DNA from 2 places in the Erwinia sp. E_sp_B01_1 genome. Region 2 is predicted to be linked to the other one. Evidence: predicted binding sites of a transcription regulator. Region 2 holds the regulator's gene; the other holds the start of a gene.

Region 1 (15,481 bases), 620 kb from region 2:
CACCCTGGCGGAAATTAAACTAAGAGAGAGCTCTATGAATCCTGAGCGTTCTGAACGCATTGAAATCCCTGTGTTGCCGTTGCGTGACGTAGTGGTTTATCCGCACATGGTAATTCCGTTGTTTGTCGGCCGTGAAAAATCTATTCGCTGCCTTGAAGCCGCCATGGACCATGATAAAAAAATCATGCTGGTCGCTCAGAAAGAAGCTTCAACGGATGAGCCTGGCATTAACGATCTCTTTTCTGTAGGGACCGTAGCCTCTATTTTGCAAATGCTGAAACTGCCAGACGGTACGGTAAAAGTGCTGGTAGAAGGCCTGCAACGTGCGCATATCACCACGCTTGCTGATAATGGCGATCACTTCACAGCCCAGGCTGAATACCTGGCATCACCTGAAATCGATGAGCGCGAGCAGGAAGTGCTGGTGCGCACCGCGATTAATCAGTTTGAAGGCTATATCAAACTGAACAAGAAAATCCCACCGGAAGTGCTGACCTCACTGAACAGCATTGAAGATGCTGCACGTCTGGCCGATACGGTGGCAGCGCATATGCCGCTGAAGCTGGCTGACAAACAGTCGGTGCTGGAAATGTCAGACGTGAATGAACGTCTGGAGTATCTGATGGCGATGATGGAGTCAGAGATTGATCTGCTCCAGGTGGAAAAACGTATCCGCAATCGCGTTAAAAAGCAGATGGAAAAAAGCCAGCGCGAGTACTATCTGAACGAGCAGATGAAGGCGATTCAGAAAGAACTTGGCGAAATGGACGATGCGCCTGATGAAAATGAAGCGCTGAAACGCAAAATCGATGCGGCAAAAATGCCGAAAGAGGCGCGTGACAAAACGGAAGCTGAACTGCAGAAGCTGAAGATGATGTCACCGATGTCTGCGGAAGCAACCGTAGTGCGTGGCTATATCGACTGGATGGTGCAGGTTCCGTGGAATGCGCGCAGCAAGGTTAAAAAAGACCTGGTCAAAGCTCAGGAAACGCTGGATACCGATCACTTCGGTCTGGAACGTGTGAAAGACCGCATCCTTGAGTATTTGGCAGTACAGAGTCGTGTCAGCAAAATCAAAGGGCCGATCCTGTGTCTGGTTGGGCCTCCTGGTGTGGGTAAAACTTCGCTTGGCCAGTCTATTGCTAAGGCAACGGGCCGTAAGTATGTCCGTATGGCGCTGGGTGGCGTGCGCGATGAAGCGGAAATTCGTGGTCACCGCCGTACCTATATTGGTTCAATGCCGGGCAAACTGATCCAGAAAATGGCAAAAGTAGGGGTCAAAAACCCGCTTTTCCTGCTGGATGAAATCGACAAAATGTCTTCTGACATGCGGGGCGATCCAGCTTCAGCACTGCTTGAGGTGCTGGATCCGGAGCAGAACATTGCTTTTAACGACCATTACCTGGAAGTTGATTACGATCTCTCCGACGTGATGTTTGTGGCAACGTCTAACTCCATGAATATCCCTGCGCCGCTGCTGGACCGTATGGAGGTGATTCGTCTCTCGGGTTATACCGAAGATGAGAAACTGAACATTGCCAAACAGCACCTGCTGTCGAAACAGATTGAACGTAACGCGCTGAAGAGCAATGAAATCACGGTTGATGACAGTGCTATTGTCAGCATTATCCGTTACTACACCCGTGAAGCGGGCGTGCGTAGCCTTGAGCGTGAATTGTCCAAGCTGTGCCGTAAGGCGGTGAAAACCCTGCTGATGGATAAATCCGTTAAGCATATTTTGATCAATGCCGACAACCTGAAAGATTTCCTGGGCGTACAGCGTTACGACTATGGCCGTGCGGAAAATGAAAACCGTGTAGGTCAGGTAACGGGGCTGGCCTGGACTGAAGTGGGTGGCGACCTGCTGACCATTGAAACCGCCTGTGTGCCTGGTAAAGGCAAGTTGACCTATACCGGTTCACTGGGTGAAGTCATGCAGGAATCCATTCAGGCAGCACTGACCGTAGTCCGTGCGCGTGCCGAGAAGCTGGGCATCAACGGGGACTTCTACGAGAAGCGTGATATTCACGTTCACGTACCTGAAGGGGCAACGCCGAAGGATGGTCCAAGCGCCGGTATCGCCATGTGTACCGCTCTGGTTTCCTGCCTGACCGGTAACCCGGTTCGTGCAGATGTTGCCATGACCGGAGAGATTACGCTGCGTGGTCAGGTTCTGCCTATCGGCGGTCTGAAAGAAAAACTGCTGGCAGCACACCGTGGTGGTATCAAAACGGTGCTTATTCCTGATGAAAACAAACGCGATCTGGAAGAGATTCCGGACAACGTTATCGCCGATCTGGATATCCATCCGGTGAAGCGCATCGAGGAAGTGCTGACGCTTGCTCTGCAAAATGCTCCTTATGGCATGCAGGTAGCGACCGCAAAATAGTGACCTGAAACAAAAAGAACGCTGGCAGGCAAATTGGGACTTGCCAGCTTTTTTTTGTGCCGCTAATTTAGAGAGCTGTTAAGCCAGTGACGGCGAGGCCGTATCAGGCGTAGCATAATTAAATCCAGATAATTGATACGCTTTCGTAACAGGTGGGAAACCTGCTTATGAAGTGAATAATAAAAGAGAGGATTATTGAGTGAATAAGTCACAGTTGATCGACAAAATTGCTGCAAGCGCTGACATTTCTAAAGCAGCAGCGGGACGTGTAGTAGATGCTTTCATGAGTTCAGTGTCCGATTCACTGAAAGAGGGCGACGAAGTAGCGCTGGTAGGCTTCGGCACCTTCTCCGTGCGTGAGCGCTCAGAGCGCACTGGTCGTAACCCACAGACCGGCAAAGAGATCACCATTCCTGCAGGCAAAGTGCCTGGCTTCCGTGCTGGCAAAGCGCTGAAAGACGCCGTTAACTAATGGCGGTATGCTTCCACCGCTGCAATTTCTTCGGTGGAGTGAGGATTGTCCAGGCGTTCTCATGTACCATACGGGGCACATCAGCATTCTGATGTGCCTTTTTTTATGTTTTCATGACATTTGCTTTTTGCGGTTGTCATAGTGGCGTGCGGTTTGCTACGCAGCGGCGTGGAGCGTCCCCGGGATGCGGGACGAAAGCGCAAAGGTTTACATTCACACTACAGCGGAGTGTTGTCACACCATGATGGACAATTTACGCGCGGCTTCGAATAATGTCGTGCTCAAAATTATATTGGCTTTGATCATTCTTTCTTTCGTACTGACCGGCGTGGGTGGTTACCTGACCGGCGGTAACGGAGACTATGCTGCCAAAGTTAACGGACAGGAAATCAGCCGCGCGCAGCTCGAGAACGCATTTTCTAATGAACGTTCCCGTCAGCAGCAGCAGTTAGGTGAGCAGTTCTCTCAGCTGGCTGGTAATCCGGCTTACCTTCAGCAGATCCGCCAGCAGGCCCTGTCTCAACTGGTCGATGAAACTTTACTGACCGGTTATGCCAAAGAGTTGGGTCTGGCTATCAGCGACGATCAAATCAAGCAGGCCATTTTCAGCCAGCCCGCCTTCCAGACCAACGGTAAATTCGATAATGCCAAATACCTTGGCCTGATCAATCAGATGGGCTTTTCTGCCGACAGTTATGCTGAGGCCCTGCGTAAGCAGTTGACCACCCAGCAGTTGATCGCTTCCATCACCGGAACGGACTTTATGCTGACGGGTGAAACGGATGCTCTGGCGGCACTGGTTTCTCAGGAACGTCTGGTACGTGAAGCGACCATCAACGTCGCGGCGCTGACGGCTAAGCAGACGGTCAGCCCGGAAGAGATCAAAAACTACTACGAGCAGAACAAAAACAGCTTTATGTCTCCTGAGCAGTTCCGCGTCAGCTACATTAAGCTGGATGCTGCTTCTCTGCAGGAAACCGCCAGCGAGAGTGAAATTCAGAGCTGGTACGATCAACATCAGGCTGAATATACCCAGCCTCAGCGCACCCGTTACAGCATCATCCAGACCAAATCGGAAGCGGATGCTCAGGCCGTACTGGACGCGTTGAAAAAGGGCGGTGACTTTGCTGCGCTGGCAAAAGAGAAATCTGTTGACCCAATCTCTGCCCGTAAAGGTGGCGACATGGGCTGGCTGGAGCCAGCTACCACGCCTGACGAACTGAAATCTGCAGGCCTGAAAGAGAAAGGTCAGCTTTCTGGGGTGATCAAATCTTCAGTAGGCTTCCTGGTTGCCCGTCTGGATGATGTTCAGGCGCAGCAAATTAAGCCACTTTCTGCCGTACATGATGACCTTGCCGCAAAAGTGAAGCAGGAAAAAGCGATCGATGCTTATTACAAACTGCAGCAGAAAGTCAGTGATGCAGCGAGTAATGACAATGAATCTCTGGCTGGTGCCGAGCAGGTTGCAGGCGTCAAGGCGGTGGAAACTGGCTGGTTCAGTCACGAAAACCCGCCTGCCGAGCTGAACTTTAAGCAGGTAGAGCAGGCAATCTTTAGCGGCGATCTGGTCGGTGAGAATGGTGCCCCTGGCAACAACTCCGACATCATTACCGTAGAGGGCGATCGTGCTTTCGTCCTGCGCGTTAGCGAGCACAAACCTGAAGCAGTTAAACCGCTTGATCAGGTGACGGCTGAGATTACTGACTCTCTGAAAACTCAGAAAGCGCAGAAAGAAGCCAAAGCTCAGGCTGACAAACTGCTGGCCGATCTCAAAGCAGGCAAAGGCGAGCAGGCGATGAAAGCGGCTAACCTGAGCTTCAGCAACCAGAAAACACTGACCCGCAATGGTCAGGATGCTGCTTCCCAGGCTGCTTTCACCATGAGCCAGCCAGAGAAGGGCAAGCCTTCTTACGCGGTCAGTGAAGATGGCGAAGGTAACGTGCTGCTGCTGGCGCTGGATGAAGTTCGCAGCGGAGCCATGCCGGATGCACAGAAGAACGCGATGGTTCAGGGTGTGACGCAGAATAATGCGCAAATCGCCTTCGAAGCGCTGCTCAGCAACCTGCGTAAAGAAGCAAAAATCAAATACGGTGCAGCTGCGCAGGCCCAGTAAGCCTCGCAAAATTCCTGCAACGATTTGCAAATCAAAAGGCCGCTTTCGCGGCCTTTTCCATTTCTGAATTCCACCCTTTGTGACTTCGTTTTTGCCGCTGTAGGGTAGGCATGCTGTCAAACACATGGAGGAATACAGCATGCACAACAGACTTAAAGCAGTAGGGCTGGCAATGATGATAAGTGCTGGCGCAATGATAGTGATGCCGGTACAAGCAACAGAAACGACCGCGGCAGCACCTGCTGAGACCCTGACTGAAAGCACGGCCTCTGCGTCTGAGAAAGTCAGCCTCAATCAGGCCAGCGCTGGGGAACTGGCGGCAGCGCTGAACGGCGTGGGGATTAAAAAAGCCGAAGCCATTGTGAGCTACCGGGAGCAGTATGGCGATTTTACCGCCATTGAGCAGTTGAAAGAGGTTCCCGGGATGGGGAATGCGCTGGTTGAGAGAAACCTGTCACGGCTGAAATTGTGACATCTCTCGCGAGTTTAACGCATTGTTCAGAGTGCGGCAGCTTCCGCTGCTAATCTGTAGAGGTCATACCAGTTGGTGTGACCTCTGTTGATTAAGGGGCAGCGTTATTATGTTTACCACCATTAAAGTCCGTGGCTATCATCTGGATGTTTATCAGCACGTTAACAATGCCCGCTATCTTGAATTCCTTGAGGAAGCCCGTTGGGAATGGCTTGAAGGGCTGAAGTCGTTCAGCTGGCTGCAGGAAAATCACCTGGCGTTTGTCGTGGTCAATATCAACATTAATTATCGCCGTCCGGCGGTCATGGGGGATGTGTTGAATATTCAAAGCAAGCTGGTGCAGCTGGGCGGGAAAAGTGGCGTTATAGGTCAGACGGTGACGCTGGCACCTCTGGGCGAAGCCGTAGCAGACGCCACGCTGACTTTTGCCTGCATCGATCTGCGCACGCAAAAGGCGCAGCCGATGGAGGGAGAGCTGAAAAGAAGGATGGAAGAGATGCTGTCAGCGTAAGCCTGTTTTCAGCTTCATCTCAGCCATGATCGCGCTGCTGTCGGCCTGGTACTGGTTCAGGCCATTGGCGCGAAGATGGCAGGCAGCACACTCGCCGCAGCCATCGCCTTTTATTCCGTTGTAACAGGTCAGGGTTTCATTGCGTACCAGGGGCAGCTGCTGCCAGTAATCGGCCAGCGCCCAGGTTTCCGCCTTATTCAGCCACATCAGCGGCGTTTCAAAGCGAACTTCACGGGCCATTCCCAGCGTGACGGCCTGGTTCAGAGCTTTGACAAATTCATCGCGGCAGTCCGGATAACCTGAGAAATCTGTTTCGCATACGCCCGTGATCACCGCCTCCGCTTCGACCTGATAAGCATAAACCGAAGCCAGCGTCAGAAACAGAATATTGCGGCCTGGCACAAAAGTGCTCGGCAGACCTGTGGCTTCAGGATCGTAAGCCGGTACCGGAATGTTATCTCTGGTCAGGCTGCTGACGGCCAGTTCACTGAGCATGGTCACGTCCAGCACTTTATGTGCGCGGGCACCCAGTGAAAGCGAAAGATCCCGGGCAATCTCAATCTCCTCACGATGGCGCTGGCCGTAATCGAAAGTGATGCAATGCACCTCGTCATACTGTTTCAGTGCCTGAATCAGACAGGTGGTTGAATCCTGTCCGCCGCTGAAAACCACTACTGCACGTTTCATTCTTTTCACCTTAATTATCCGATGCGCCATATGGTACTGCCTGAGGCAAAAGAAGGGTAGTGCTGCTCAGGGAATGATAGCCGGGGCGAACCCGGCGCGGGAAAAATCAAACCGTTTTTCGCATGTATTCACTATCAGTTCCGCAAATACCAGGCGATACTCTGAATCCGATGAAAAAACAGACACTGGAGTGAAGATGGCCCGGCTGGCGGCGTTTGATATGGATGGGACCTTGCTGATGCCAAATCATCAGTTAGGCGAAAGAACCCTGACCGCGCTGCGGGCGCTGGAAGAGAAGGGGGTATTACTGACTTTTGCTACCGGTCGTCACTGGCTGGAGATGCAGCCGCTGATTGCCGACTTTAAGCTGAAGGCTTATTTAATCTCCGGCAATGGTACCCGTGTCCACGATCGGCAGGGAATTCTGCTGTCATCCAGCGACCTCTCCCCGGAAGTGGCTGAAGAAGTCATCCACACAAGCTGGGATACCACCGCCAGTTTGCATGTCTTTAACGACGACGGATGGTTAACTCAACACGATCTTCCGCAAATCCTGCAGGCTCATCTGATGAGCGGTTTTCGCTATCAGCTGGCTGACCTGAAGCGTCTGCCGGCACATAAAGTGACGAAAATCTGTTTTATTGCTGAGCACGATGAACTCTGCAAGCTGCAGGAAGCGTTGAGCGCAGCGCTGGGCGAGCGTGCCCACCTCTGTTTCTCAGCCCGGAATTGCCTGGAAGTTCTGCCGCCTGGCTGTAATAAAGGCGTGGCGCTGGGCTCACTCTCAGCTGCGCTTGGCTTTACCCTGGCTGACTGTATGGCGTTTGGCGATGCGATGAACGATCGCGAGATGCTGGAAACCGTGGGGCGCGGTTTTATTATGGGTAATGCGATGAGCCAGCTTAAATCGGTACTGCCACATTTACCGGTAATCGGACACTGCGAAACACAGGGTGTGTCACATTACCTGAACCACTGGCTTACGACCCCAGACCTCATCTATTCCCCCGAATATTGAGGTTGATAATACCGGGCGGTCCTGATGAACTGAACTTCATTACAGCATGCCGGACAGTGAAGTCCGGCTTTTTAATCCAGCATTTGCTGCCACGGCCTGATATCTCCGATATGCTCTTTTACCCATTCCGGGTTGTAATAGCTGTCGGGGTAGCGTTCCCCGCTGTCACAGAGCAGAGTCACAATCGCCCCGGTTCGTTTTTCCTGCGCCATCCTTTCTGCCAGCTGCAACGCGCCCCAGACATTGGTGCCAGTCGAGGCGCCGGGCTTACGTCCCAGTTGTTTCTCCAGCCACAGCATAGTGGCAATGCTGGCCGCATCCGGAACGCGGATCACCTCATCCACCACGTCTGCGATAAATGAGGGCTCAACACGGGGGCGACCAATCCCTTCTATTTTACCGCTCTGGATAGTGCGCAGTGTTTTATCCCGCTTGTACCAGTAGTCGAAGAACACGGAGTTTTCAGGATCCACCACGGCCAGACGGGTAGGATGGCCCTGATAACGCAGGTAGCGTCCGATAGTTGCTGAAGTCCCGCCGGTTCCGGCGCTCATAACGATGCTGTCGGGGATCGGGAATGGCTCGTTTTTCATCTGCTGAAAAATACTGTCGGCGATATTATTATTCCCACGCCAGTCGGTTGCCCGCTCAGCATAGGTGAACTGATCCATAAAATGGCCGTTCAGCTCTTTTGCCAGCCGTTCAGATTCAGCATACATCTGGCAGGGATCCTCAACGAAATGGCAGCGCCCGCCATAAAAGGCGATCTGTTCTGATTTTCGTTTTGCGGTGCTGGCGGGCATGACAGCAATAAATGGCAGACCGAGCATACGGGCAAAATAGGCTTCGGAAACGGCAGTGCTGCCCGAGGATGCCTCAATTATCGGCGTGCCTTCTTTTATCCAGCCATTGCAAAGCCCGTACAAAAACAGCGAGCGTGCCAGGCGGTGCTTGAGACTGCCGCTGGGATGGGTACTTTCGTCTTTGAGATAGAGCCAGATACCAGGGTAGGCGGCCAACGGCAGACGGATCAGATGTGTATCCGCAGAGCGTTGAATATCCGCGTTAATCTCCTGAACAGCGTGTGAAACCCATGAATCTGTCATACTTCTTCCCCGGCAAAATTTCCTTAAGAGTACGGCATTAAGCGGAAAAAAGGTTTACTCTCTTTGCTGTATAATGACCTGTAAAGAGAATATTTTTCTCCGGGAATAGGGAATGACAGATAAAACAGACCTTAAGCTGCTGACGCTCCTGCAGCAGGATTGCACGATATCGCTACAGGCAATGGCTGATGCTGTGCATCTCACCACCACGCCCTGCTGGAAACGGTTGAAAAGGCTGGAAGATGAAGGCTATATTCGCGGCCGGGTTGCGCTGCTTAATGCGGAAAAACTCGATCTGTCACTCACGGCGTTTATGATGATCAAAACTCAGCAGCACAGTAGCCACTGGTATCAACAGTTTGTCGAAGTGGTGCAGGCGATGCCGGAAGTGATGGGGTGTTACCGTATGGCGGGTGAATATGACTATCTGCTGCGAATTCAGGTTGCCGATATGAAAACTTATGATGCTTTCTATAAAAGTTTAGTGAACAGTGTTCCAGGTTTACTGGATGTCACCTCAAGCTTTGCGATGGAAGAGATAAAATACACCACGGCGCTGCCGCTGAAATAGGGAAGGGCGCTGCTCTTTACCCTGCTCAATCTTAACCGGGACGTTTTCTGTGCGACTGTTTAGCCAATTAAGCTGGTACTTTATTCGAGAGTGGCGACGTTATCTTGGGGCGGTAGCCCTGCTGATCGTTATCGCCATTCTGCAGCTGTTGCCCCCTAAAATCGTGGGCATGATTGTGGATGGCGTCTCCCACCAGCAGATGAGTCACTCGCGGCTGATGATGTGGCTTGGCGTAATGCTGATCACCGCCGTGGTCGTTTATTTGCTGCGGTATGTCTGGCGTGTGCTGCTGTTTGGTGCCTCTTATCAACTGGCGGTGGAGCTGAGGCAGGACTTCTATCGCCAGCTAAGTCGCCAGCATCCCGAATTCTATCTTCGTCACCGTACGGGTGATCTGATTGCCCGTGCCACCAATGATGTTGACCGCGTGGTGTTTGCCGCGGGTGAAGGCGTGCTGACGCTGGTGGACTCGCTGGTTATGGGACTGGTGGTGCTGTTTGTGATGAGCACGCAGATTAGCTGGCAGCTGACCCTGCTGGCGCTGCTGCCCATGCCGATCATGGCACTGGTAATAAAACGTTATGGCGATCAGCTGCATAACCGTTTCAAGCTGGCACAGGCGGCCTTTTCCTCGCTGAATGATCAGACTCAGGAAAGCTTAACCAGCATCCGGATGATTAAAGCTTTTGGCCTGGAGGACCACCAGTCTGGCCAGTTTGCCGACATCGCCAGAGATACCGGCAAGAAAAACCTGCGGGTGGCAAGAGTGGATGCCCGATTCGACCCCACTATCTATATCGCTATCGGCATGTCCAACCTGCTGGCGATCGGCGGTGGCAGCTGGCTGGTCTGGCATAATCAGATGACCCTGGGCCAGTTGACCAGCTTTGTCATGTATCTTGGCCTGATGATCTGGCCGATGCTGGCGCTGGCCTGGATGTTCAACATTGTTGAACGTGGCAGTGCGGCATGGAGCCGTATCCGCTCGCTGTTATCAGAAGCACCCGCGGTGGCAGATGGCACTAAAACCCTGCCTGAAGAACGGGGGCCGTTACAGGTCGCCATTCGTGAATTCTGTTATCCGGGCGCCCGCTATCCGTCACTCAGACAGGTAAACGTTAACCTCAGACCGGGGCAGATGCTGGGGCTTTGCGGCCCCACCGGCTCCGGCAAAAGCACGCTGCTCAGCCTTATTCAGCGGCATTTCGATATTGCCCAGGGCGATATCCGCTACCAGGGGATCCCCCTCACGCAACTGCGGCTGGACAGTTGGCGCAGCCGGCTGGCGGTAGTAAGCCAGACTCCTTTCCTGTTCTCCGATACCGTGGCAAACAACATTGCACTTGGGCGACCAGGCGCCAGGCAGGGCGATATTGAGCAGGCAGCAAAACTGGCTAATGTGCATGACGATATTCTGCGGCTGCCAAAAGGTTATGAGACCGAAGTGGGCGAGCGCGGCGTGATGCTTTCAGGGGGACAGAAGCAGAGGATCTCCATTGCCCGCGCGCTGCTGCTGGATGCTGAAATCCTGATCCTAGATGATGCGCTCTCTGCGGTGGATGGACGTACCGAATACCAAATCCTGCACAACCTGCGGCAGTGGGGGCAGGGAAGAACGGTAATTATCAGCGCGCACCGTTTATCCGCCCTGACCGAAGCCAGTGAGATTCTGGTGTTGCAGAAAGGGGGAGTCACCCAACGTGGGCGGCATGAACAGCTCGCCGCTGAAGCCGGATGGTATCAGGATATGTATCGTTATCAGCAGCTTGAGGCTGCACTGGATGAAGAAGAGAGCGAAAAGGGTGTCCCACATGGCTAATCTCACGCAACTCTGGCCAACCCTGAAACGCCTGCTGAGTTATGGTTCACCCTGGCGCAAATCCCTTGGGCTGGCCGTGCTACTGCTGTGGATAGCTGCCGGGGCAGAGGTGATGGGGCCAATCCTTGTCAGCTACTTTATCGATAATATGGTAGCGAAACAGTATATGCCGCTGGGGCTGGTGGCCGGGCTGGCGGTGAGTTTTATTCTGCTGCAAATTCTGGCGGCGGCACTGCATTACTGGCAGGCCCTGTTATTCAATCAGGCCGCGGTGGGCGTGGTCCAGCAACTGCGTATGGATGTTATGGATGCCGCGCTGCGTCAGCCGCTGAGTGCCTTTGATACCCAGCCGGTAGGGCAGATCATTTCTCGCGTAACCAATGATACTGAGGTCGTCCGCGATTTATATGTCACCGTAGTGGCGACAGTGCTGCGCAGTGCGGCACTGATTGGAGCAATGCTGGTGGCGATGTTCAGCCTGGACTGGCGCATGGCGCTGGTGGCGATCACCATCTTCCCTGCCGTACTGACGGTAATGCTGATTTATCAGCGTTACAGCACGCCGATTGTACGACGTGTACGCAGCTATCTGGCCGATATCAACAATGGCTTCAATGAAGTGATTAATGGCATGAGCGTGATCCAGCAGTTTCGCCAGCAGGCTCGTTTTGGCGAGCGGATGGGTGAAGCCAGTCGCTCACACTATCTGGCAAGAATGGAAACCCTGAAGCTGGATGGTTTCCTGCTGCGTCCGCTGCTGAGCTTGTTTTCAGCCCTGATCCTCTGCGGCCTGATGATGCTGTTCGGCTTCTCTTCTGCCGGGAGTATTGAGGTGGGCGTGCTCTATGCCTTTATCAATTATCTTGGCCGGTTAAACGAACCGCTGATTGAGCTCACCACCCAGCAATCGATGCTGCAACAGGCCGTGGTGGCGGGTGAGCGTATTTTTGAGTTGATAGATGCGCCCCGACAACATTACGGCAGCGATGTCCAGCCGCTGGCCTCAGGCCGGATTGAGGTCAGAGACCTGACGTTTGCCTATCGGGACGATCGCAACGTGTTGAGCGACATCAACCTTGAGGTGCCGTCGCGGAACTTTGTCGCGCTGGTCGGGCATACCGGGAGCGGCAAGAGCACGCTGGCGAACCTGTTAATGGGCTACTATCCGTTGCAGCAGGGGGAGATCAACCTCGATGGCAGACCTCTCAGTACTCTGAGTCACGGCGTATTACGCCATGGGGTGGCGATGGTTCAGCAGGATCCGGTGGTACTGGCCGATACCTTCTTCGCCAATGTCACCCTGGGCCGTGATATCAGCGAGGAGACCGTCTGGCAGGTGCTGGAAAGGGTACAGCTTGCCGATCTGGCGCGAAGCCTCTCTGAAGGGATCCATACTCGTCTGGGTGAGCAGGGGAACACTCTGTCCGTTGGACAGAAGCAGCTGTTGGCAATGGCCCGAGTGCTGGTAGCCTCGCCGCAAATCCTGATACTGGATGAGGCCACGGCCAATATTGACTCCGGCACCGAACAGGCCGTTCAGAAGGCGTTGAAAGCAGTGCGGGAGCAAACCACGCTGGTGGTCATTGCTCACCGGCTTTCTACTATCACCGATGCCGATACCATCCTGGTTCTGCACCGTGGCCGTGCTGTTGAACAGGGAACCCATCAGGCGCTGCTGGAAAAACAGGGCCGCTACTGGCAGATGTATCAATTACAGCAGGCAGGGGATGAACTGGAAGCGGGCGATGCTGTGTAAAACTCACCGCTTCGCTGCACCATTAGCAGGCGATATTTTTCTCTGAAAGCCTGTTCTGCACAAATTTAACGCGCAACGCACCTTTATGGTGCGTTTTTTCTGCCTGAAGTCCGGTTTACTTTTATGCTTATCATGCAGCCCACAGAGAAGAACTCAGGGCCGGACTGACTAATCGTCTGAAAAATGCCAATTTTTAATTTATGGCACAGCCTTTGCTTTACTCATTCCGTGTCGGGCGAAACAACCGTTTTCAATACCTGGAGGGGATCGTATGAAGCTGGTTACCGTGGTAATCAAACCATTTAAGCTGGAAGACGTGCGTGAAGCACTGTCCTCTATCGGTATTCAGGGGCTGACCGTTACCGAAGTTAAGGGTTTTGGTCGCCAGAAGGGGCATGCAGAACTTTATCGCGGTGCTGAGTACAGCGTGAACTTCCTGCCAAAAGTAAAAATAGACATTGCGATTGCCGATGATCAACTCGATGAAGTGGTCGATGTCATCAGCAAAGCGGCCTACACAGGCAAAATTGGTGACGGTAAAATTTTTGTGGCGGAGCTGCAGCGGGTCATCCGTATTCGCACCGGCGAAACTGACGAAGCAGCACTGTAATTTCGGGGCTAAGTATTGTGATGGGATGGGATAAAATGAAGAAAAAATTCGCTCTGTTCGGCCTCGCCAGTCTGGCACTGTTACCTTCGCTTGCGATGGCAGCTGCCCCAGCGGTGGCAGATAAAGCCGACAACGCTTTTATGATGATCTGTACCGCGCTGGTGCTGTTCATGACCTTGCCGGGTATTGCCCTGTTTTACGGCGGCTTAATCCGCGCCAAAAACGTCCTTTCCATGCTGACTCAGGTTTCCGTCACTTTCGCCATGGTCTGCGTGCTGTGGATGATTTACGGTTACTCTCTGGCCTTCAGTGAAGGTAACGCTTTCTTCGGTGGCTTCAGCATGGCGATGTTGAAAAACATCCAGCTGACGGCACTGGTTGGCACCTTCTATCAGTATATCCACGTCTCTTTCCAGGCCTCATTTGCCTGTATCACCGTGGGTCTGATTGTGGGTGCTATCGCAGAACGTATCCGTTTCTCTGCGGTACTGATTTTCGTAGCCATCTGGCTGACCTTCTCCTACCTGCCGATTGCACATATGGTCTGGTCAGGCGGGCTGCTGGCACAGGACGGCGCGCTGGACTTCGCGGGCGGAACTGTAGTGCACATTAACGCCGCTGTGGCGGGGCTGGTCGGCGCTTACCTGGTCGGCAAACGTGCAGGCTTTGGCAAAGAAGCGTTTAAACCTCATAACCTGCCGATGGTCTTTACCGGTACCGCGATCCTGTATGTGGGCTGGTTTGGCTTCAATGCGGGTTCTGCCGGCGCTGCTAACGAAATCGCTGCCCTGGCTTTCATTAATACTGTCATGGCTACCGCGGGTGCGATGTTGAGCTGGACCTTCGGTGAGTGGGCGCTGCGCGGTAAACCTTCCCTGTTGGGCGTCTGCTCTGGTGCGATTGCGGGTCTGGTGGCTATCACCCCAGCCTGTGGTTACGTTGGTGTGGGGGGTGCGCTGGTTATCGGTATCGTGGGCGGGCTGGCTGGTCTGTGGGGCGTTTCTACCCTGAAGAAATGGCTGCGTGTTGATGACCCTTGTGATGTGTTCGGTGTGCACGGCGTCTGCGGTATCGTAGGCTGCATCCTGACCGGCGTCTTCGCTTCCTCTTCACTGGGTGGCGTGGGTTATGCAGAAGGGGTGACCATGGGGCATCAGGTATGGATCCAGCTGTTCAGCGTGGGTGTGACTATCGTCTGGACGGGTGTGGTTGCCTTCGCCGCCTTTAAAATTGCTGACATGACTGTAGGTCTGCGTGTTCCGGAAGATCAGGAACGTGAAGGTCTGGATGTGAACAGCCACGGCGAAAATGCTTACAACCAGTAAAACTGATGCAGGAAAAGTAGTGCGCTAAAATAACTAAAAATCAAAACGGCTCCTTCGGGAGCCGTTCCTGCTTCTGCTATCTGGGCCCACGCACTCTTATCACCCCTTCCTGCACCGTTGAAGCCACCAGCGTACCCTGCTGATTATAAAACTCCCCGCGAACAAAGCCTCTGGCGCTGGATGCTGAGGTGCTCTCAACGCTGTACAGCAGCCACTGATTAAGACTGAACGGGCGGTGGAACCACATTGAGTGATCGATGGTGGCAACCTGCATACCGGGCTCAAGAAAACCTTTCCCATGCGGCTGGAGTGCAACAGGCAGGAAATTGAAATCAGAGGCGTAACCCAGCAGGTACTGGTGAATACGTTTGTCCTGCGGCATGCCGCCGTTAGCGCGGATCCAGACATGCCGCACAGGTTCATCAACATGGCCCTGGAGCGGGTTGTGAAACTTTACGGGTCTTATTTCAAACGGCTTCTCAGAGAGAAATTTCTCACGCGCTTTTTCAGGGATGAAATGCGCCAGCTTATGGGCGAGATCGCCTTCACTGGGCAGCGCATCCGGGCCGGGCACGTCAGGCATCGTTTTCTGGTGCTCAAAGCCGCTTTCCGGGGCCTGAAAAGAGGCCGTC
Region 2 (15,481 bases):
CTTGCTGTTCTCTTCCAGGAATTTCTGACCTTCAACTGCCATTGTCTGCTGGCGCTCACGACGCACGGCATCTGCACGCTCATGGACTTCACGCAGCGCACGGTGAACAACGTCTACAGGTACAGCAGGGGCGTTCCCTTCCAGCGCATCGCGCAGGCCTGCCAGCAATGCTTCTGGCTGCAGACCCTGCAGTCCAGATTCCAGCAGCTGCTGGCCAACCTGTAAACCGATACCGTAACTTGCTTGCGCTTCTACGCTGTCAAAAGAAGGGGTAGTCATGGATTTTCCTTTCATCATTGATAAAACCGAAGACGAAGCATAACAGCGCAGGCTACAGGCGTAAAATGGCATCTTCTTAAGGTGACTTTTGGTTGTTAAAAGGAAACAATACCCGGATCCCACGGGCGGAATAAACTCCGCACGCACAATGCTTTATCAGCTATATTTTAGTCGAGGTCAAAATGGGCCATATTGCCCGCAGGCGAAGGAAGAGCCAGTCGCTTTCACTGAAGGGTTGGTTGCGCCGAAGCTCACTATTTGCGCGAAGTTCGCGCCAGGAGGACGACGCCATGCCCAAAGCGTCTTCAGAATCACGAGTACCGCAATTTTTCAGCCAGATCTGGCACCTGCCTGATTCCGTACGCTGGATGGATCCGCTGCCGCCCTTTCACCGTCGGGGCATTATTCTCGCTCTTATGGTGATGCTGCTGGCCTTTCTCTGGCCTGCCCCCACCCCCATGCAGGCGCCCAGGCCGATGACTTCCGGGCAGTCTTCCGATACCAGCGTGCCTTTGCAGGCGGAGATCAGTGATGAGAGTCCGCCTGCTCAGCCTCAGGTTACTAACGATACCCAGGGGACCTGGCACAGCTACCAGATTGCTGCGGGTCAGACGCTGGCGCAGTTATTCCGTGACAACAATCTGCCGGTCAATGATGTGTTTGCCATGGCGCAGGTTGAAGGTGACAGCAAACCGCTGAGTACCTTACATACCGGTCAGGCCGTGCGAATTCGTCTGAATGCTCAGGGTGTGGTGAATGGCTTAACGGTGGATACCGATAATGGGCAGATCCTGTTTACCCGCCAGCCAGATGGCACCTTTATCCGGGCGCAGTAGTCACAAAAACGCTTGAGGGGAGTGAAACAGACAAAAAAAAGGCGGTAGATAATCTACCGCCTTTTTTACTGACTGCCCTGGGGGTTACTCTTCGCCGCTTACGCGCTCGATATTCGCACCCATCGCTTTCAGCTTATCTTCGATGTGCTCATAGCCACGATCGATATGATAAATGCGGTCAACAATCGTTGTCCCTTCTGCGATACAGCCGGCCAGAACCAGACTGGCTGAAGCACGCAGGTCAGTAGCCATCACCTGTGCCCCGGAGAGTTTCTCCACACCGTGACAAATCGCCGTGTTGCTCTCGATTTCCGCATGTGCGCCCATACGAATCAGCTCAGGGATGTGCATAAAGCGGTTTTCAAAGATGGTTTCGGTAATCACACCGGTGCCTTCAGCGACCAGGTTCAGCAGGCTGAACTGCGCCTGCATATCGGTCGGGAAGCCCGGATGCGGCGCCGTGCGGAAGTTCACGGCCTTAGGACGCTTGCCGTGCATATCCAGGCTGATCCAGTCCTCGCCCGTTTCGATATCCGCACCGGCTTCACGCAGCTTAGCCAGCACCGCATCCAGCGTATCAGGCTGGGTCGCACGACACATGACTTTCCCGCCGGAGATAGCGGCAGCAATCAGGAAAGTACCGGTTTCAATACGATCTGGCAGCACGCGGTAAACACCGCCACCCAGACGTTCCACACCCACGATGGTAATACGATCGCTACCTGCGCCGGTGATTTTTGCCCCCAGCGTGTTCAGGAAGTTAGCCGTATCCACAATTTCTGGCTCGCGGGCCGCATTTTCGATAACGGTGGTGCCGGTTGCCAGCGTAGCCGCACTCATGATGGTTACGGTAGCGCCAACACTGACCTTGTCCATTACGATATGTGCGCCTTTCAGGCGGCCATCGACAGAAGCTTTAACGTAGCCCTCTTCGAGTTTGATCTCTGCACCCAGCTGCTCCAGACCCGTAATATGCAGGTCAACAGGACGGGCGCCGATAGCACAGCCGCCTGGCAGGGAAACCTGGCCCTGACCGAAACGCGCGACCAAAGGGCCAAGTGCCCAGATAGAAGCACGCATGGTTTTAACCAGTTCATAAGGTGCACAGTAGATATCAACTTTACTGGCATCCAGATGCACGGAGCCGTTGCGTTCAGCCTTCACCCCAAGCTGACCGAGCAGCTTCATGGTGGTATCAATGTCTTTCAGTTTCGGGACATTCTGAATCTCTACGGGCTCTTCCGCCAGCAGAGCTGCGAACAGGATCGGCAGCGCTGCGTTTTTAGCGCCGGAAATTGTCACTTCCCCGCTTAAACGGGTAGGACCCTGCACACGAAATTTATCCATTGCACCAGCTCTCTTTTTTAACAATAAATGACTGTCCGCTTCACCCCGTGTTGACCGTGGTGACCTTAGCGAAGCAGCTTAAAAACCGTTTAACTTACGGTCGCGCGCCCACTCATCCGGGGTAAATGTCTTGATCGATACTGCATGGATACGGTTATCAGCGATATAAGCCATCAGCGGAGCGTAGACGGTCTGCTGTTTCTTCACGCGGCTCAACTCGCCAAACAGATCGCCCACAGCGATAACCTGAAAATGGCTGCCATCGCCAGTAACGTGGACTTCCTGCAGCGGTAACGCGCCCATCAGCACGGATTGAATTTCACTATTTTCCATGAGGCTTCTAAATTCGGTTAATGATAAACAGGCACACATATTAGTGGAAAGTGCCGCTATCTTAAACAAGCAAAAAGCCCCTGTCGGGACAGGGGCTGGTTATGTTCAGTTTCAGGCCGGAATTTTACCCGTGCGAAACAATGATCTGCTGCAAATTGTAGAGGGTAATTAACGAACGTAGTTTGTCGTTGATGCCCGTAAACAAAGGCGCTTTGCCCTGTTGCAACGCAATGTGACGCAGATGCACCAGCAGCGCTAACCCGGCAGAATCCACCCTCTCCAGCGCTGAAACATCGATTGTATCGATCTGTTTCATCACCGTTTCACGCTGTGCCCAGAGCGCGGACAGCGTCTCACGCTCCAGTTCACCCGAGAGACATAACTGATTCGCCTCAAGATGCCAGCTCAGTTGTTCGCGCATTACTGCTGTTTATCCAGAGTGATGGGCTGATTTGCGTAAGACTTAAGCAACTGGGTCAGGCCATCTACGCCTTTCTGGCGCAGCGTGTCGCTCCATTCATTCTGCTTGGTGGTGATCATGGATACGCCTTCCGCAATCATGTCATAGGCCTGCCACTCGCCAGTGCGGCTGTTTTTACGCCACTGGAAATCGAGACGCACAGGAGGGCGTCCATTGGGATCAACAATAGTGACGCGGATAGCAATGATGGTCTTATCAGCATAAGACTGTTCGGGAGCAATCTGGTAAGTCTGTCCGTTATACAGCGCCAGCGCCTGACCATAGGCCTGAGCCAGATAATCCCCAAAAGCGTTGAAATAGGCTTCACGCTGGGCTGGTGTCGCTTCTTTGTAGTAACGACCTAACACCAGGGCTCCGGCGTATTTGACCTGTACATAGGGTAGCAGCTCTTCCCGCACAACCTGGCGCAGGTAGTCAGGATCCTGTTTGATTTTCGGCTGTTCAGTTTTAAGACGGGTAAAGGTTTTCGCTGCCGCCTCATTCATCATTTGATAAGGATTGGTTTTATCAGCTGCGGCATTGGCCGCTACAGGTGCAATAATCAGCATTGCCACCATCAGGAAACGTTTAAACATTACTTGTCCTCTTATGGATTAGTCGGGGCAGGCTGCCCGTTTGCTTCCGGTGCCACCGGTGAAGCTTCTTTCTTGTCGTTCCCATCGCCGCTCTTATACAAGAACTGGCCAATCAAATCTTCAAGCACCATTGCCGATTTGGTGTCCTGAAGGGTACTGCCATCTTTAAGCATAGCTGTTCCCATGTCAGGATCGTCAAAACCCACGTTCAGCGCCAGAAACTGCTCGCCCAGCAGGCCAGACGTTCTTATCGCCAGTGAGCTGGTGTCCGGCAGCTGATTGTATTTCTCTTCAATATCCATCGACACGCGCGGTAAATAGGTTTTTTCATCCAGCCCGATATCCGTTACCCGACCAATGACCACTCCCCCGATTTTAACCGGTGAGCCTGTTTTCAACCCGCCGATGTTGTCAAAAGTGGCATACAGCTTCCAGGTAGGTTCATTCCCCAGGGATTTTAAATCTGCCACACGCAGACACAGGAACAAGGCTGCACAAAGCGCCAACAGTAAAAATACCCCTACCCAAATTTCGCTTTTTTTCGTTTGCATTGAATCAGTTCCCAAACATCAGTGCAGTCAGCACAAAATCTAAACCGAGTACCGCCAGAGAAGCATGTACTACAGTGCGAGTGGTCGCCCGGCTAATCCCTTCCGAAGTGGGGATAGCATCATAACCATTGAACAGAGCAATCCAGGTCACCGTAAAGGCGAAGACGGCACTTTTGATCACGCAGTTAACAATGTCAGTGCGTACATCCACGGCGTTTTGCATCGCAGACCAGAAGAAGCCGCTGTCGATGCCTTTCCAGCTCACACCCACAATGGCACCGCCCATGACGCCAACGGCGACAAAAATCAGCGTCAGCAAAGGCATGCTGATAAAGCCAGCCCAGAAGCGAGGCGAGATAATTCTTCGCAGAGGATCGACCGCCATCATCTCCATACTGGAAAGCTGTTCGGTCGCTTTCATCAACCCTATTTCTGCCGTCAGCGCTGAGCCAGCCCGACCAGCAAAGAGGAGCGCAGTCACTACCGGCCCCAGTTCACGCAGCAGCGAAAGGGCCACCAGCATGCCGAGGCTGCTGTCCGCACCATAAGTGTTTAAAACCAGATAGCCCTGCAATCCCAGTACCATGCCGATGAATAAACCCGACACCACAATAATCAGCAGCGAAAGCACACCAATACTGTAGAGCTGTTTGATCACCAGTGGCGTATGTTTACGGAAGTGAGGAATGCCCACCAGCGCGTGAAAAAGCATTAATCCGGCACGACCAAAGGAGGCGCAGGTATTGATCCCCTGTCGTCCAAGCGCACGTAATAACATCAGTGTATTAACTCCCTGAACCGGTTAAATCTTGCAGATAGTCCCCTGCAGGAAAGCGAAAAGGTACCGGACCATCAGCGATGCCATCGATGAACTGGCGTACACGCGCATCTTCATTTTCCTTCAAAGCACTGGCCGTTCCCTGGGCGATAACTTTCTGCCCGGCAATAATATAAGCGTAGTCAGCGATACTCAGGACTTCCGGCACATCGTGTGAAACGACAATGCAGGTCATGCCAAGGGAGTGGTTCAGCTCATCGATCAGTTTCACCAGCACGCCCATAGTGATGGGATCCTGGCCTACAAAAGGCTCATCAAACATGATCAGGTCGGGTTCTAACGCGATGGCACGTGCCAGTGCGGCACGTCGCGCCATACCGCCCGACAGTTCGGAAGGTTTTAGCTGTGCCGCCCCACGTAGTCCCACCGCCTCCAGCTTCATCATCACCGTGCTGTGCAGCAGTTGCGGGGGAAGCCGGGTGTGTTCACGCAGCGGCCAGGCGACGTTATCGAAAACGGTCAGGTCAGTAAACAGCGCGCCAGACTGAAACAGCATGCTCATTTTTTTCGGGTTTCGTACAACCTGGAGCGGGACAGGCTGGGGATATTTTCACCATTAAACCAGATTTCACCCTTGTCCGGACGTAACTGACCGCCAATCAGGCGTAATAAGGTGGTTTTGCCAATGCCTGATGGCCCCATAATAGCCGTGACTTTTCCTTTTGGCACAGTCAGCGAGATATTATCAAATACAGGTCGATCCCCCCGGGCAAAGCTCACGCCCCGGACATCTACCAGATTCGTCTGCGGCTGGCTCATAGATACCTCTCCATATTTTCAGGCACAGTAATGACCTCAAATGGTAACGCATAACCTGTCGGACACGACACTTTTACAGAAACTTACCCCGAAGACGTGGCTAAAGCTGGCATAAGTTTTACTTTTTGCTTCCAGATCGTCAAAATCAACGCATTCACTTACCGCCCTTGCATTACACGTCGCGCAAGGCGAGCCGACGATTATACCCGATCAAAGGACAATTCATGCTCGTAGCTATAGCACTGTTGGTTATCGGTTTAGTTTTACTGGTATACGGTGCAGATCGTCTGGTCTTCAGCGCTGCTATTTTAAGCCGGGCGCTGGGTATGCCCCCCTGATTATTGGTATGACGGTGGTGGGGATTGGCACTTCACTGCCTGAATTGATCGTCTCTTTTTCTGCTGCGACACATGGTCAGATGGATATTGCCGTCGGCACTGCCATGGGCTCCAATATCACCAACATCCTGCTGATTGTTGGCGGCGCGGCGCTGCTTCACCCGCTTACCGTCCACTCCAATCTGGTGCGCCGTGAACTGCCTCTGATGCTGCTGGTGACATTATTGTGCGGCGTAATGCTGTTTGATAATACCCTCAGCCGTAATGATGGCCTGGCGCTGATCGCCATTGCCGCCGCTTATTTGCTGTTTATTATTAAAATTGCGCGCAAGGCTGAACGTGAAAACAGCGACTCTCTGACGCGCGAGCAGCTTGCGGAACTGCCGCGTGATGATGCTGGCAATACGGTTGCCTTTTTGTGGCTGGCCGTAGCCCTGATTATTCTGCCTATGTCGACGCGGATGGTCATTGATAACGCCACCGTCATCGCTGACTTTTTCGGTGTCAGTGAACTCGTTATCGGCCTGACGGTGATTTCTGTGGGTACCAGCCTGCCTGAGCTGGCCACGGTGATCGCCGGGGCGCTGAAAGGCGAAGATGATATCGCCATCGGTAACCTGATTGGTTCTAACATCTACAATATTGCTATTGTGCTGGGCGTGCCGGCACTGATTCATCCTGGTGATATTGACGCGCAAGCCTTTGCCCGTGACTACTGGGTCATGCTGGGCGTAAGCGCGCTGTTTACGTTGATTTGTCTGCAGCGCAGCCGCTGCATAGGGCGAGTGGCAGGAGCACTGCTGCTCACGGGCTTTGTGGCCTGGGTTGCCCTGATCTGGTGGCTGCCTTCAGCGACCCTCTGGTAAAAAAGGAATGGAAATTATGGCACCTGGCAATCATGCACCTGGCTTTGACTTTCAACAGGCCGGTATTGATGTCCTGACGATTGAACGACAGGGCCTTGAACAGCTGGACCAGTATATCAATGAAGATTTTACCCAGGCCTGTGAACGCATCTACAGCTGCCTCGGAAAAGTCGTTGTGATGGGGATGGGGAAATCAGGCCATATTGGCAAGAAGATGGCAGCAACATTTGCCAGTACCGGGACCCCTGCCTTCTTTGTCCATCCAGCTGAAGCCAGTCATGGCGATCTGGGTATGGTCAGCGCAGGCGATATCGTTATTGCCATCTCAAATTCCGGCGAATCCTCGGAAATCCTGGCGCTGATCCCGGTGCTGAAACGCCTGCACGTTTCGCTGATTTGCATGACCAGCAAGCCCGAGAGCGCAATGGGCCGTGCTGCTGATATCCATCTCTGTGTTAAAGTACCGCAGGAAGCCTGCCCTCTCGGTCTGGCTCCCACCTCCAGCACAACGGCAACGCTGGTGATGGGCGATGCCCTGGCGGTAGCCTTACTGAAAGCGCGGGGTTTCACCGCAGAAGACTTTGCCCTGTCCCACCCGGGCGGCGCGCTGGGCCGCAAGCTGCTGCTTACCGTGAACGATATTATGCACACGGGTGACGAGATCCCTAACGTCAGCCGCGATGCCTCCCTGCGCGATGCACTGCTGGAAATTACCCGTAAAAATATGGGCATGACAGTCATCTGCAACGACCTGATGAAGATCGAAGGTATCTTCACCGATGGTGACCTGCGCAGGGTGTTTGATATGGGAATTGATATTCATCATGCCAGTATTGCCAGCGTGATGACGCCAGGGGGAATCAGGGTGCGTCCAAACCTGCTGGCCGTTGATGCCCTTAACCTGATGCAAAGCCGGAATATCACCGCCGTAATGGTTGCCGATGGCGATACGCTGCTTGGTGTGGTGCATATGCATGACATGCTGCGCGCTGGCGTGGTTTAACAAGGAACAGAAGATAAATGAGTACTGCTTCAGGCTGGATTGAAACCTGTTATGGCGAAGTAAGTCAGGATGTGATGGCGCGGGCACGCAACGTCAGGCTGTTGATTTGTGATGTTGATGGCGTCATGTCCGATGGGGTGATCTATCAGGGGAACAGCGGCGAAGAGCTGAAAGCGTTTAACGTCCGTGATGGTTACGGCATTCGCTGCCTGCTGACCTCTGACGTGGAGGTCGCTATTATTACCGGCCGTAAAGCCAAATTGCTGGAAGATCGCTGCGCCACCCTGGGGATTACGCATCTTTACCAGGGACAATCAGATAAGCTTTTGGCCTTCCGTGAACTTCTGGATACACTAGCACTTCGCCCCGAGCAGGTGGCTTATATTGGTGACGACCTGATTGACTGGCCAGTGATGGCTGAAGTGGGTCTCAGCGTCACCAGTGGCTGATGCCCATCCGGTTCTGCTTCCCCGCGCCCACTACGTAACCCGTATCGCTGGCGGACGAGGAGCAGTGCGTGAAATTTGCGATCTGATATTGATTGCGCAGGATAAGTTTGATGAGGCCAAAGGGCAGTCTGTATGAGTAAAACCAGGCGTTGGATTACACTATTACTGGCTCTGATAGCCATAGTGCTGATTGGCTGGAATCTGGCCGGTCCGGATGACAGCTCTACTCCCATAGCAAGCAACGATCAGGAACCTACCTACACGAGCCAAACCTCAAATACGGTGGTCTATAACCCTGAAGGCGCCCTGAACTACAAACTCGTCTCTGACAAAGTGACCTATTTTTCAACGGAGGCGGTCAGCTGGTTCGATAACCCGGTGATGACCATGTACGATGAAAATAAAATAGCGACCTGGTCTGTCCGGGCGGACAAAGCAAAACTGACCAATGACCGTATGTTGTATCTTTACGGCCACGTTGAGGTCAACAGCCTGACGCAAGATGCTCAACTTGAGCGGATCAAGACCGATAATGCCGTAGTAAACCTCGTCACTCAGGATGTCACATCGGAAGATCAGGTGACCCTTTATGGCCGTAGCTTTACCTCTACCGGGATGAAGATGCGTGGAAATTTACGGAAGAAAACTGCCGAGTTGATTGAAAAGGTCAAAACCTCTTATGAAATCCAAAATGAAAAATAACCTTAAGTTTCTGACGCTCAGCTTGCTGTTGGCGGCCAGCCTGCCCGCTTTCGCGCTGACAGGCGACTCAGAGAAGCCGGTCAACGTTGATTCAGAAAATCAGGCGCTGGACATGCAGGGCAACGTCGCGACCTTTACCGGAAACGTGATCGTGACCCAGGGCTCAATCAAAATTACTGCAGATAAGGTTGTGGTTACCCGTCCGGGCGGCGACAGCAACAAAACGATTGTTGATGCCTATGGTAATCCTGCCACTTTCTATCAGCTGCAGGACAATGGTAAACCCGTAAAAGGTCACGCTCAGAAAATGCACTATGAGCTGGCAAAAGACTTTGTCGAGCTGACTGATAATGCTTATCTGGAGCAGCTCGACAGCAACGTGAAAGGCGATCGTATTACCTATCTGGTGAAAGAGCAGAAGATGCAGGCTTACGGCAGCTCAGGTAAGCGCGTGACGACCATCCTGGTTCCTTCTCAGTTGCAGGACAAAGGCACCCAGTCAACCGGACCAAAAAAGAGTAACTAATCAGCTATGGCTACTTTAATTGCGGAAAACCTGGCGAAGGCTTACAAAGGCCGTCGCGTGGTCGAAGATGTCAGCCTGCAGGTCAAATCCGGTGAAATTGTTGGCCTGCTTGGCCCCAACGGTGCAGGCAAGACCACCACTTTTTACATGGTCGTGGGCATTGTCCCGCGTGATGCGGGTCGGATCATCATTGATGATGAAGATATCAGTATCCTGCCGCTGCATGCCCGCGCGCGACGCGGTATTGGTTATCTGCCGCAGGAGGCGTCGATTTTCCGCCGCCTGAGCGTTTACGATAACCTGATGGCCGTGCTGCAAATCCGCGACGATCTGACCACAGAACAGCGTGAAGATCGGGCGAATGAGCTGATGAATGAATTCCATATTGAGCATCTGCGCAACAGCATGGGCCAGGCACTCTCGGGCGGCGAACGCCGCCGTGTTGAGATAGCCCGCGCCCTGGCTGCAAACCCTAAATTCATTCTGCTGGATGAGCCTTTTGCAGGTGTTGACCCCATCTCCGTTATCGATATTAAGAAAATTATCGAACACCTGCGTGACAGCGGATTGGGCGTGCTCATCACTGACCATAACGTGCGTGAGACGCTGGCCGTTTGTGAGCGTGCTTACATCGTCAGCCAGGGACATTTAATTGCGCACGGCACTCCTGGAGAGATTCTGGAGGATGAACAAGTTAAGCGAGTCTATTTAGGTGAAGAGTTCAGACTCTGATAAGGTGTTAATACCCGGTAAGATTTTCAAGGAATCAGTATCCTGAATATGAAGCAAGGTTTGCAACTCAGGCTCAGCCAACAGCTTGCCATGACGCCACAACTGCAGCAGGCTATTCGTCTTCTGCAGCTCTCTACGCTTGAACTCCAGCAGGAAATTCAGCTGGCGCTGGAAAGCAATCCGTTGCTTGAGCAAACCGACATTCATGAAGAAGTGGACGCTCGCGAGTATCAGGAGAAAGAAGCGCTGGATACCCGTGAAGCGCTTGAACAAAAAGATATGCCGGAGGAACTTCCTCTGGATGCGACATGGGATGAGATCTACACCGCTGGTACTCCTTCAGGCACCGGGACGGATTATCACGACGATGAGCTGCCGGTGTATCAGGGAGAGACAACACAGACGCTTCAGGATTACCTGATGTGGCAGGTTGAACTCACGCCCTTTACGGAGACGGACCGGGCTATAGCCACTTCCATTGTTGATGCGGTTGATGACACCGGGTACCTCACTGCCTCGCTGGATGAGATTCTGGACAGCATTGGTAACGACGAACTGACCATGGATGAAGTGGAAGCGGTGCTGAAACGCGTGCAGCGCTTCGATCCGGTCGGCGTCTGCGCCCGCGATCTGCGGGACTGCCTGCTGGTGCAGCTTTCACAATTTGTCCCGGATGTACCAGGCTTAAAAGAGGCCCGGCTGATCGTCAGTGAACATCTCGACCTGCTGGCTAATCATGATTTTCGCAGTCTGATGCGGGTGACTCGCCTGAAAGAAGATGTGCTGAAAGTAGCGATGCAGGTGATTCAGTCCCTTGATCCTCGCCCCGGTCAGTCCATCAATACCAGCGAGCCAGAGTACGTTATTCCGGATGTGCTGGTGCGTAAAACCAGCAACCGCTGGGTGGTGGAACTTAACTCTGACAGCGTTCCAAGACTGAAAATTAATCAGCACTATGCCTCACTGGGCGGTAACACACGTAATGACAGTGACAGCCAGTTTATCCGCAGCAATCTGCAGGAAGCGAAATGGCTGATTAAAAGTCTGGAAAGCAGAAATGATACGCTACTGAAAGTGACCCGCTGTATCGTCGATCAGCAGCAGGCTTTTTTTGAGCAGGGCGAAGAATTTATGCGCCCCATGGTGCTGGCGGATATTGCCAGCGCCGTTGATATGCATGAGTCCACTATTTCCCGCGTGACCACGCAAAAGTATCTGCACAGCCCACGCGGTATTTTTGAATTGAAGTATTTTTTCTCCAGCCACGTCAACACCGAGGGCGGAGGCGAAGCCTCTTCCACGGCGATACGCGCGCTGGTGAAAAAATTAATCTCGGCGGAGAATCCCGCCAAACCTCTGAGCGACAGCAAGCTCACCACCCTGCTTTCCGATCAGGGGATTATGGTGGCACGGCGGACTGTAGCGAAGTACCGAGAGTCTTTATCCATCCCGCCCTCAAATCAGCGAAAACAGCTGGTCTGAACGAACAGATAAGGAAGACCCTATGCAACTCAATATTACCGGGCAACACGTTGAAATCACCGATCCTCTGCGTGATTTTGTGACAACCAAATTTGCCAAACTGGAGCAGTATTTTGACCGGATTAATCAGGTCTATATTGTTCTGAAGGTCGAAAAGGTCACCCAAATAGCGGATGCCACGCTCCATGTAAACGGCGGTGAGTTGCATGCCACCTCGGAAGATAAAGATATGTACGCGGCGATTGACGGCCTGATAGACAAGCTGACGCGCCAACTCAATAAACACAAAGACAAGCTGAAGCAGCACTAAATTTCACTCAAACATTGATTATTTCTTCGCCACCCTTATCTAAGGATATGAGGTGACGTAAGATAACCGGCTCGCCCCTCTCTACGGGGGGCGAGCCGTTAATTAATCAGGCAGGCTGAGCAGTCGACTGATGACTCTACGCGTCCCCTTTTTAAACATGGGGTTCGACACGGTCATTTTGCCAGGCAGAAGTGAACACGTAAGTGAAACTATGATGAACAATGAATTAAAACTGGAACTGAGCTCGGTACTGAATGTCTCCTGCACCCGCAGCGGCGTTCATTGCCAGAGTAAAAAGCGGGCGCTGGAAATTATCAGCGAGTTAGCGGCCAAACAGCTTAACCTTCCGCACCAGACCATCTTTGAAGCGATTCTGACTCGCGAACGCATGGGAAGCACTGGTATCGGCAATGGTATTGCTATACCGCATGGTAAGCTGGTTGAAGATACACTGCGTGCAGTGGGCGTGTTTATCCGTCTGGATCAGCCAATTGCTTTCGATGCCATTGATAATCAACCGGTGGATCTGCTTTTTGCCTTGCTGGTGCCGGCCGATCAGTGCAAAACACACCTGCATACGCTGTCGCTGGTCGCCAAACGTCTGGCAGATAAAACTGTCTGTCGCCGCCTGCGGGCAGCACAGACGGATGAAGAGCTCTTTGGGATCATGGCTGAAAGCCCTGAAGAGAGCCACTGATTCATCTGAGCCAGCTTGTACTGGCTCATTGTAAAGCGTGTGGCCCTGCGCGGTGTCCACACCGGCCAGACCACGAACAGGCCTGTCAGGAGAAGAAGTCATGGTGCTGATGATAGTCAGCGGTCGATCGGGATCGGGTAAGTCTGTCGCATTACGGGCACTGGAAGACATGGGTTTTTACTGCGTCGATAACTTACCTGTGGTGTTACTGCCTGAACTGGCGAACTCCCTGGCCGATCGTAATATGTCGGCGGCGGTAAGTATTGACGTACGTAACATGCCTGAGTCACCAGAAATTTTTGAAAAAGCCCTGACCAGTCTGCCCGAAAGTTTTTCGCCGCAGCTACTGTTTCTCGATGCCGATCGCAATACGTTGATCCGGCGTTACAGTGATACCCGTCGCCTGCACCCGCTTTCCAGCAAGAACCTCTCTCTGGAGAGCGCCATAGACGAAGAGAGTGACCTGCTGGAGCCGCTGCGCTCACGGGCGGACCTGATTGTTGATACCTCTGAGATGTCGGTTCATGAGCTGGCAGAGATGCTGCGTACCCGCCTGTTGGGTAAACGTGAGCGTGAACTGACGATGGTATTCGAGTCATTTGGCTTCAAGCACGGCATTCCGATAGATGCTGATTACGTTTTTGACGTGCGCTTTCTGCCAAACCCACACTGGGATCCTAAATTGCGGCCAATGACCGGGCTCGATCGTCCGGTGGCAGCTTTCCTCGATCGCCATACGGAAGTACATAATTTCATCTATCAGACCCGGAGCTATCTGGAGTTGTGGTTACCGATGCTGGAAACCAACAACCGCAGTTACCTTACTGTGGCTATTGGCTGTACCGGGGGCAAACACCGTTCCGTCTATATTGCTGAACAGCTGGCAGACTATTTCCGCTCTCGCGGTAAAAATGTTCAGTCACGTCACCGCACGCTGGAAAAACGCAAATCATGACAGTCAGACAAACGGTAGAGATAAAGAACAGGCTGGGCATGCATGCCCGTCCTGCGATGAAGCTTTTCGAGCTGGTCCAGAGTTTTGATGCTGAAGTGTTATTGCGAAATGAGAGTGGAACCGAAGCCGAAGCCAGCAGTGTTATTGCACTGCTGATGCTGGATTCGGCCAAAGGCGGCCACATCGAAATTGAAGCTACCGGCCTGCAGGAAGTGCAGGCATTAAACGCAGTTATTGAGCTGTTTAACGCTGGTTTCGACGAAGATTGAGCGTTTAATAATTTAATATGTTTTAAACGCCAGTTTGGCTCAGGCCCGGCACTGTACTGCCGGGCCTGACAGTGCCTACCTCAGCTTATGTTCCCGCAGAAACCCCTCTCCCCCAAGCTGGCGCATCTGGCGCATTATCCATTGCTGACGCTGACGGATATACCCCGATGGCGCACTGGCTTTAAACCGGATGGGATTAGGCAGTACAGCAGCAAGCAGGGCGGCTTCTGACATCGTTAACCGGCTTGCCGGTTTATGGAAATAGCGCTGCGAAGCTTCCTCCACCCCAAACACACCTTCACCGAATTCAGCCACGTTCAGGTAGACCGTCAGGATACGCCTTTTAGTCCAGACCGTTTCAATTCCCACGGTCAGACCCGCTTCCAGCCCTTTTCTCACCCAGCTTCTGCCATCCCATAAGAATACGTTCTTGGCTGTCTGCTGCGAAAGCGTCGAGGCGCCTCTGATCCGCCCCCCTTCCTCGTTATCCAGTACCGACTGAATGGCCTGAACGTCAAACCCCCAGTGAGTGGGAAACTTCTGGTCTTCAGATGCCATGACTGCCAGTGGCATCCAGGGAGAAATCTCATCCATTCCTACCCAGTCTGAATGAGCGACATAAGTGAAATCACCGTGAAACCATGCCGAAAGCTGTCGTTCAGCCATGACTGCAGAAAAAGGAACCGGCAGGAACGAGAACAGTAAAATGCCGGCAATCCAGACGCCAGCCAGGGTTAAAACCGCGCGCAACGCCCATCCCCTGATACGTTTCAAACCCTTTTTATTACGCTGTTTCATACATTAATATCCATGACTATCTTATCAATTCCTGTAATGGGATGATTACTCACTGTTCTTAACTCTCAGGGATAACTTCCAGCCAGCCAGTAATAAAAAAATGGTACTTTTAGACGTAAAAATGCTTAAAATTCCCAAATGTACTATTCCCTTCAACCACTTCCGCGCGTCCGGAATCGGTTCCATAAGAAAACCGACTTGTAAAACAGGGTTAAATGAAAGCGAAAGTGCCAAATGACGTCTAAACTAATTGTTTCGCGTTGCTTATAAATTTCGCGCGTAAGCTTTTGCAAAATTTACCTTACCCGTCTCTGATAAGTGCCATAAGGCGGAATAATCTCTACAGAAACCGGAC

The links. The regulator sigma-54, encoded in region 2, starts transcription at its own class of promoters, with help from an activator protein. The targets are predictions, from matches to a motif close to GTTGGCACANNTTTCGCTNT.
Positions count from the first base shown of each region.
Region 1: the regulator sigma-54 is predicted to act here: its motif matches at 13,114-13,133, upstream of glnK (P-II family nitrogen regulator).

Region 1 is NZ_CP142208.1:1,141,963-1,157,443, forward strand. Features, by position in the region: gene lon (endopeptidase La) at 35-2,389, shown strand; gene hupB (nucleoid-associated protein HU-beta) at 2,589-2,861, shown strand; gene ppiD (peptidylprolyl isomerase) at 3,103-4,974, shown strand; gene VRC33_RS05445 (helix-hairpin-helix domain-containing protein) at 5,114-5,446, shown strand; gene VRC33_RS05450 (YbgC/FadM family acyl-CoA thioesterase) at 5,556-5,957, shown strand; gene queC (7-cyano-7-deazaguanine synthase QueC) at 5,949-6,644, opposite strand; gene cof (HMP-PP phosphatase) at 6,841-7,662, shown strand; gene VRC33_RS05465 (PLP-dependent cysteine synthase family protein) at 7,734-8,768, opposite strand; gene VRC33_RS05470 (Lrp/AsnC family transcriptional regulator) at 8,881-9,339, shown strand; gene VRC33_RS05475 (SmdA family multidrug ABC transporter permease/ATP-binding protein) at 9,389-11,158, shown strand; gene VRC33_RS05480 (SmdB family multidrug efflux ABC transporter permease/ATP-binding protein) at 11,151-12,914, shown strand; gene glnK (P-II family nitrogen regulator) at 13,186-13,524, shown strand; gene amtB (ammonium transporter AmtB) at 13,545-14,849, shown strand; gene tesB (acyl-CoA thioesterase II) at 14,926-15,481, opposite strand, start outside.
Region 2 is NZ_CP142208.1:519,458-534,938, reverse strand. Features, by position in the region: gene fklB (FKBP-type peptidyl-prolyl cis-trans isomerase) at 1-279, opposite strand, end outside; gene VRC33_RS02500 (LysM-like peptidoglycan-binding domain-containing protein) at 570-1,115, shown strand; gene murA (UDP-N-acetylglucosamine 1-carboxyvinyltransferase) at 1,200-2,462, opposite strand; gene ibaG (BolA family iron metabolism protein IbaG) at 2,541-2,795, opposite strand; gene mlaB (lipid asymmetry maintenance protein MlaB) at 2,920-3,216, opposite strand; gene mlaC (phospholipid-binding protein MlaC) at 3,216-3,851, opposite strand; gene mlaD (outer membrane lipid asymmetry maintenance protein MlaD) at 3,863-4,402, opposite strand; gene mlaE (lipid asymmetry maintenance ABC transporter permease subunit MlaE) at 4,407-5,180, opposite strand; partial or broken gene mlaF (phospholipid ABC transporter ATP-binding protein MlaF) at 5,188-5,999, opposite strand; partial or broken gene VRC33_RS02460 (calcium/sodium antiporter) at 6,224-7,203, shown strand; gene kdsD (arabinose-5-phosphate isomerase KdsD) at 7,220-8,206, shown strand; partial or broken gene kdsC (3-deoxy-manno-octulosonate-8-phosphatase KdsC) at 8,224-8,791, shown strand; gene lptC (LPS export ABC transporter periplasmic protein LptC) at 8,788-9,357, shown strand; gene lptA (lipopolysaccharide ABC transporter substrate-binding protein LptA) at 9,335-9,883, shown strand; gene lptB (LPS export ABC transporter ATP-binding protein) at 9,890-10,615, shown strand; gene rpoN (RNA polymerase factor sigma-54) at 10,664-12,097, shown strand; gene hpf (ribosome hibernation promoting factor) at 12,120-12,407, shown strand; gene ptsN (PTS IIA-like nitrogen regulatory protein PtsN) at 12,622-13,104, shown strand; gene rapZ (RNase adapter RapZ) at 13,205-14,059, shown strand; gene npr (PTS phosphocarrier protein NPr) at 14,056-14,328, shown strand; gene mtgA (monofunctional biosynthetic peptidoglycan transglycosylase) at 14,404-15,126, opposite strand.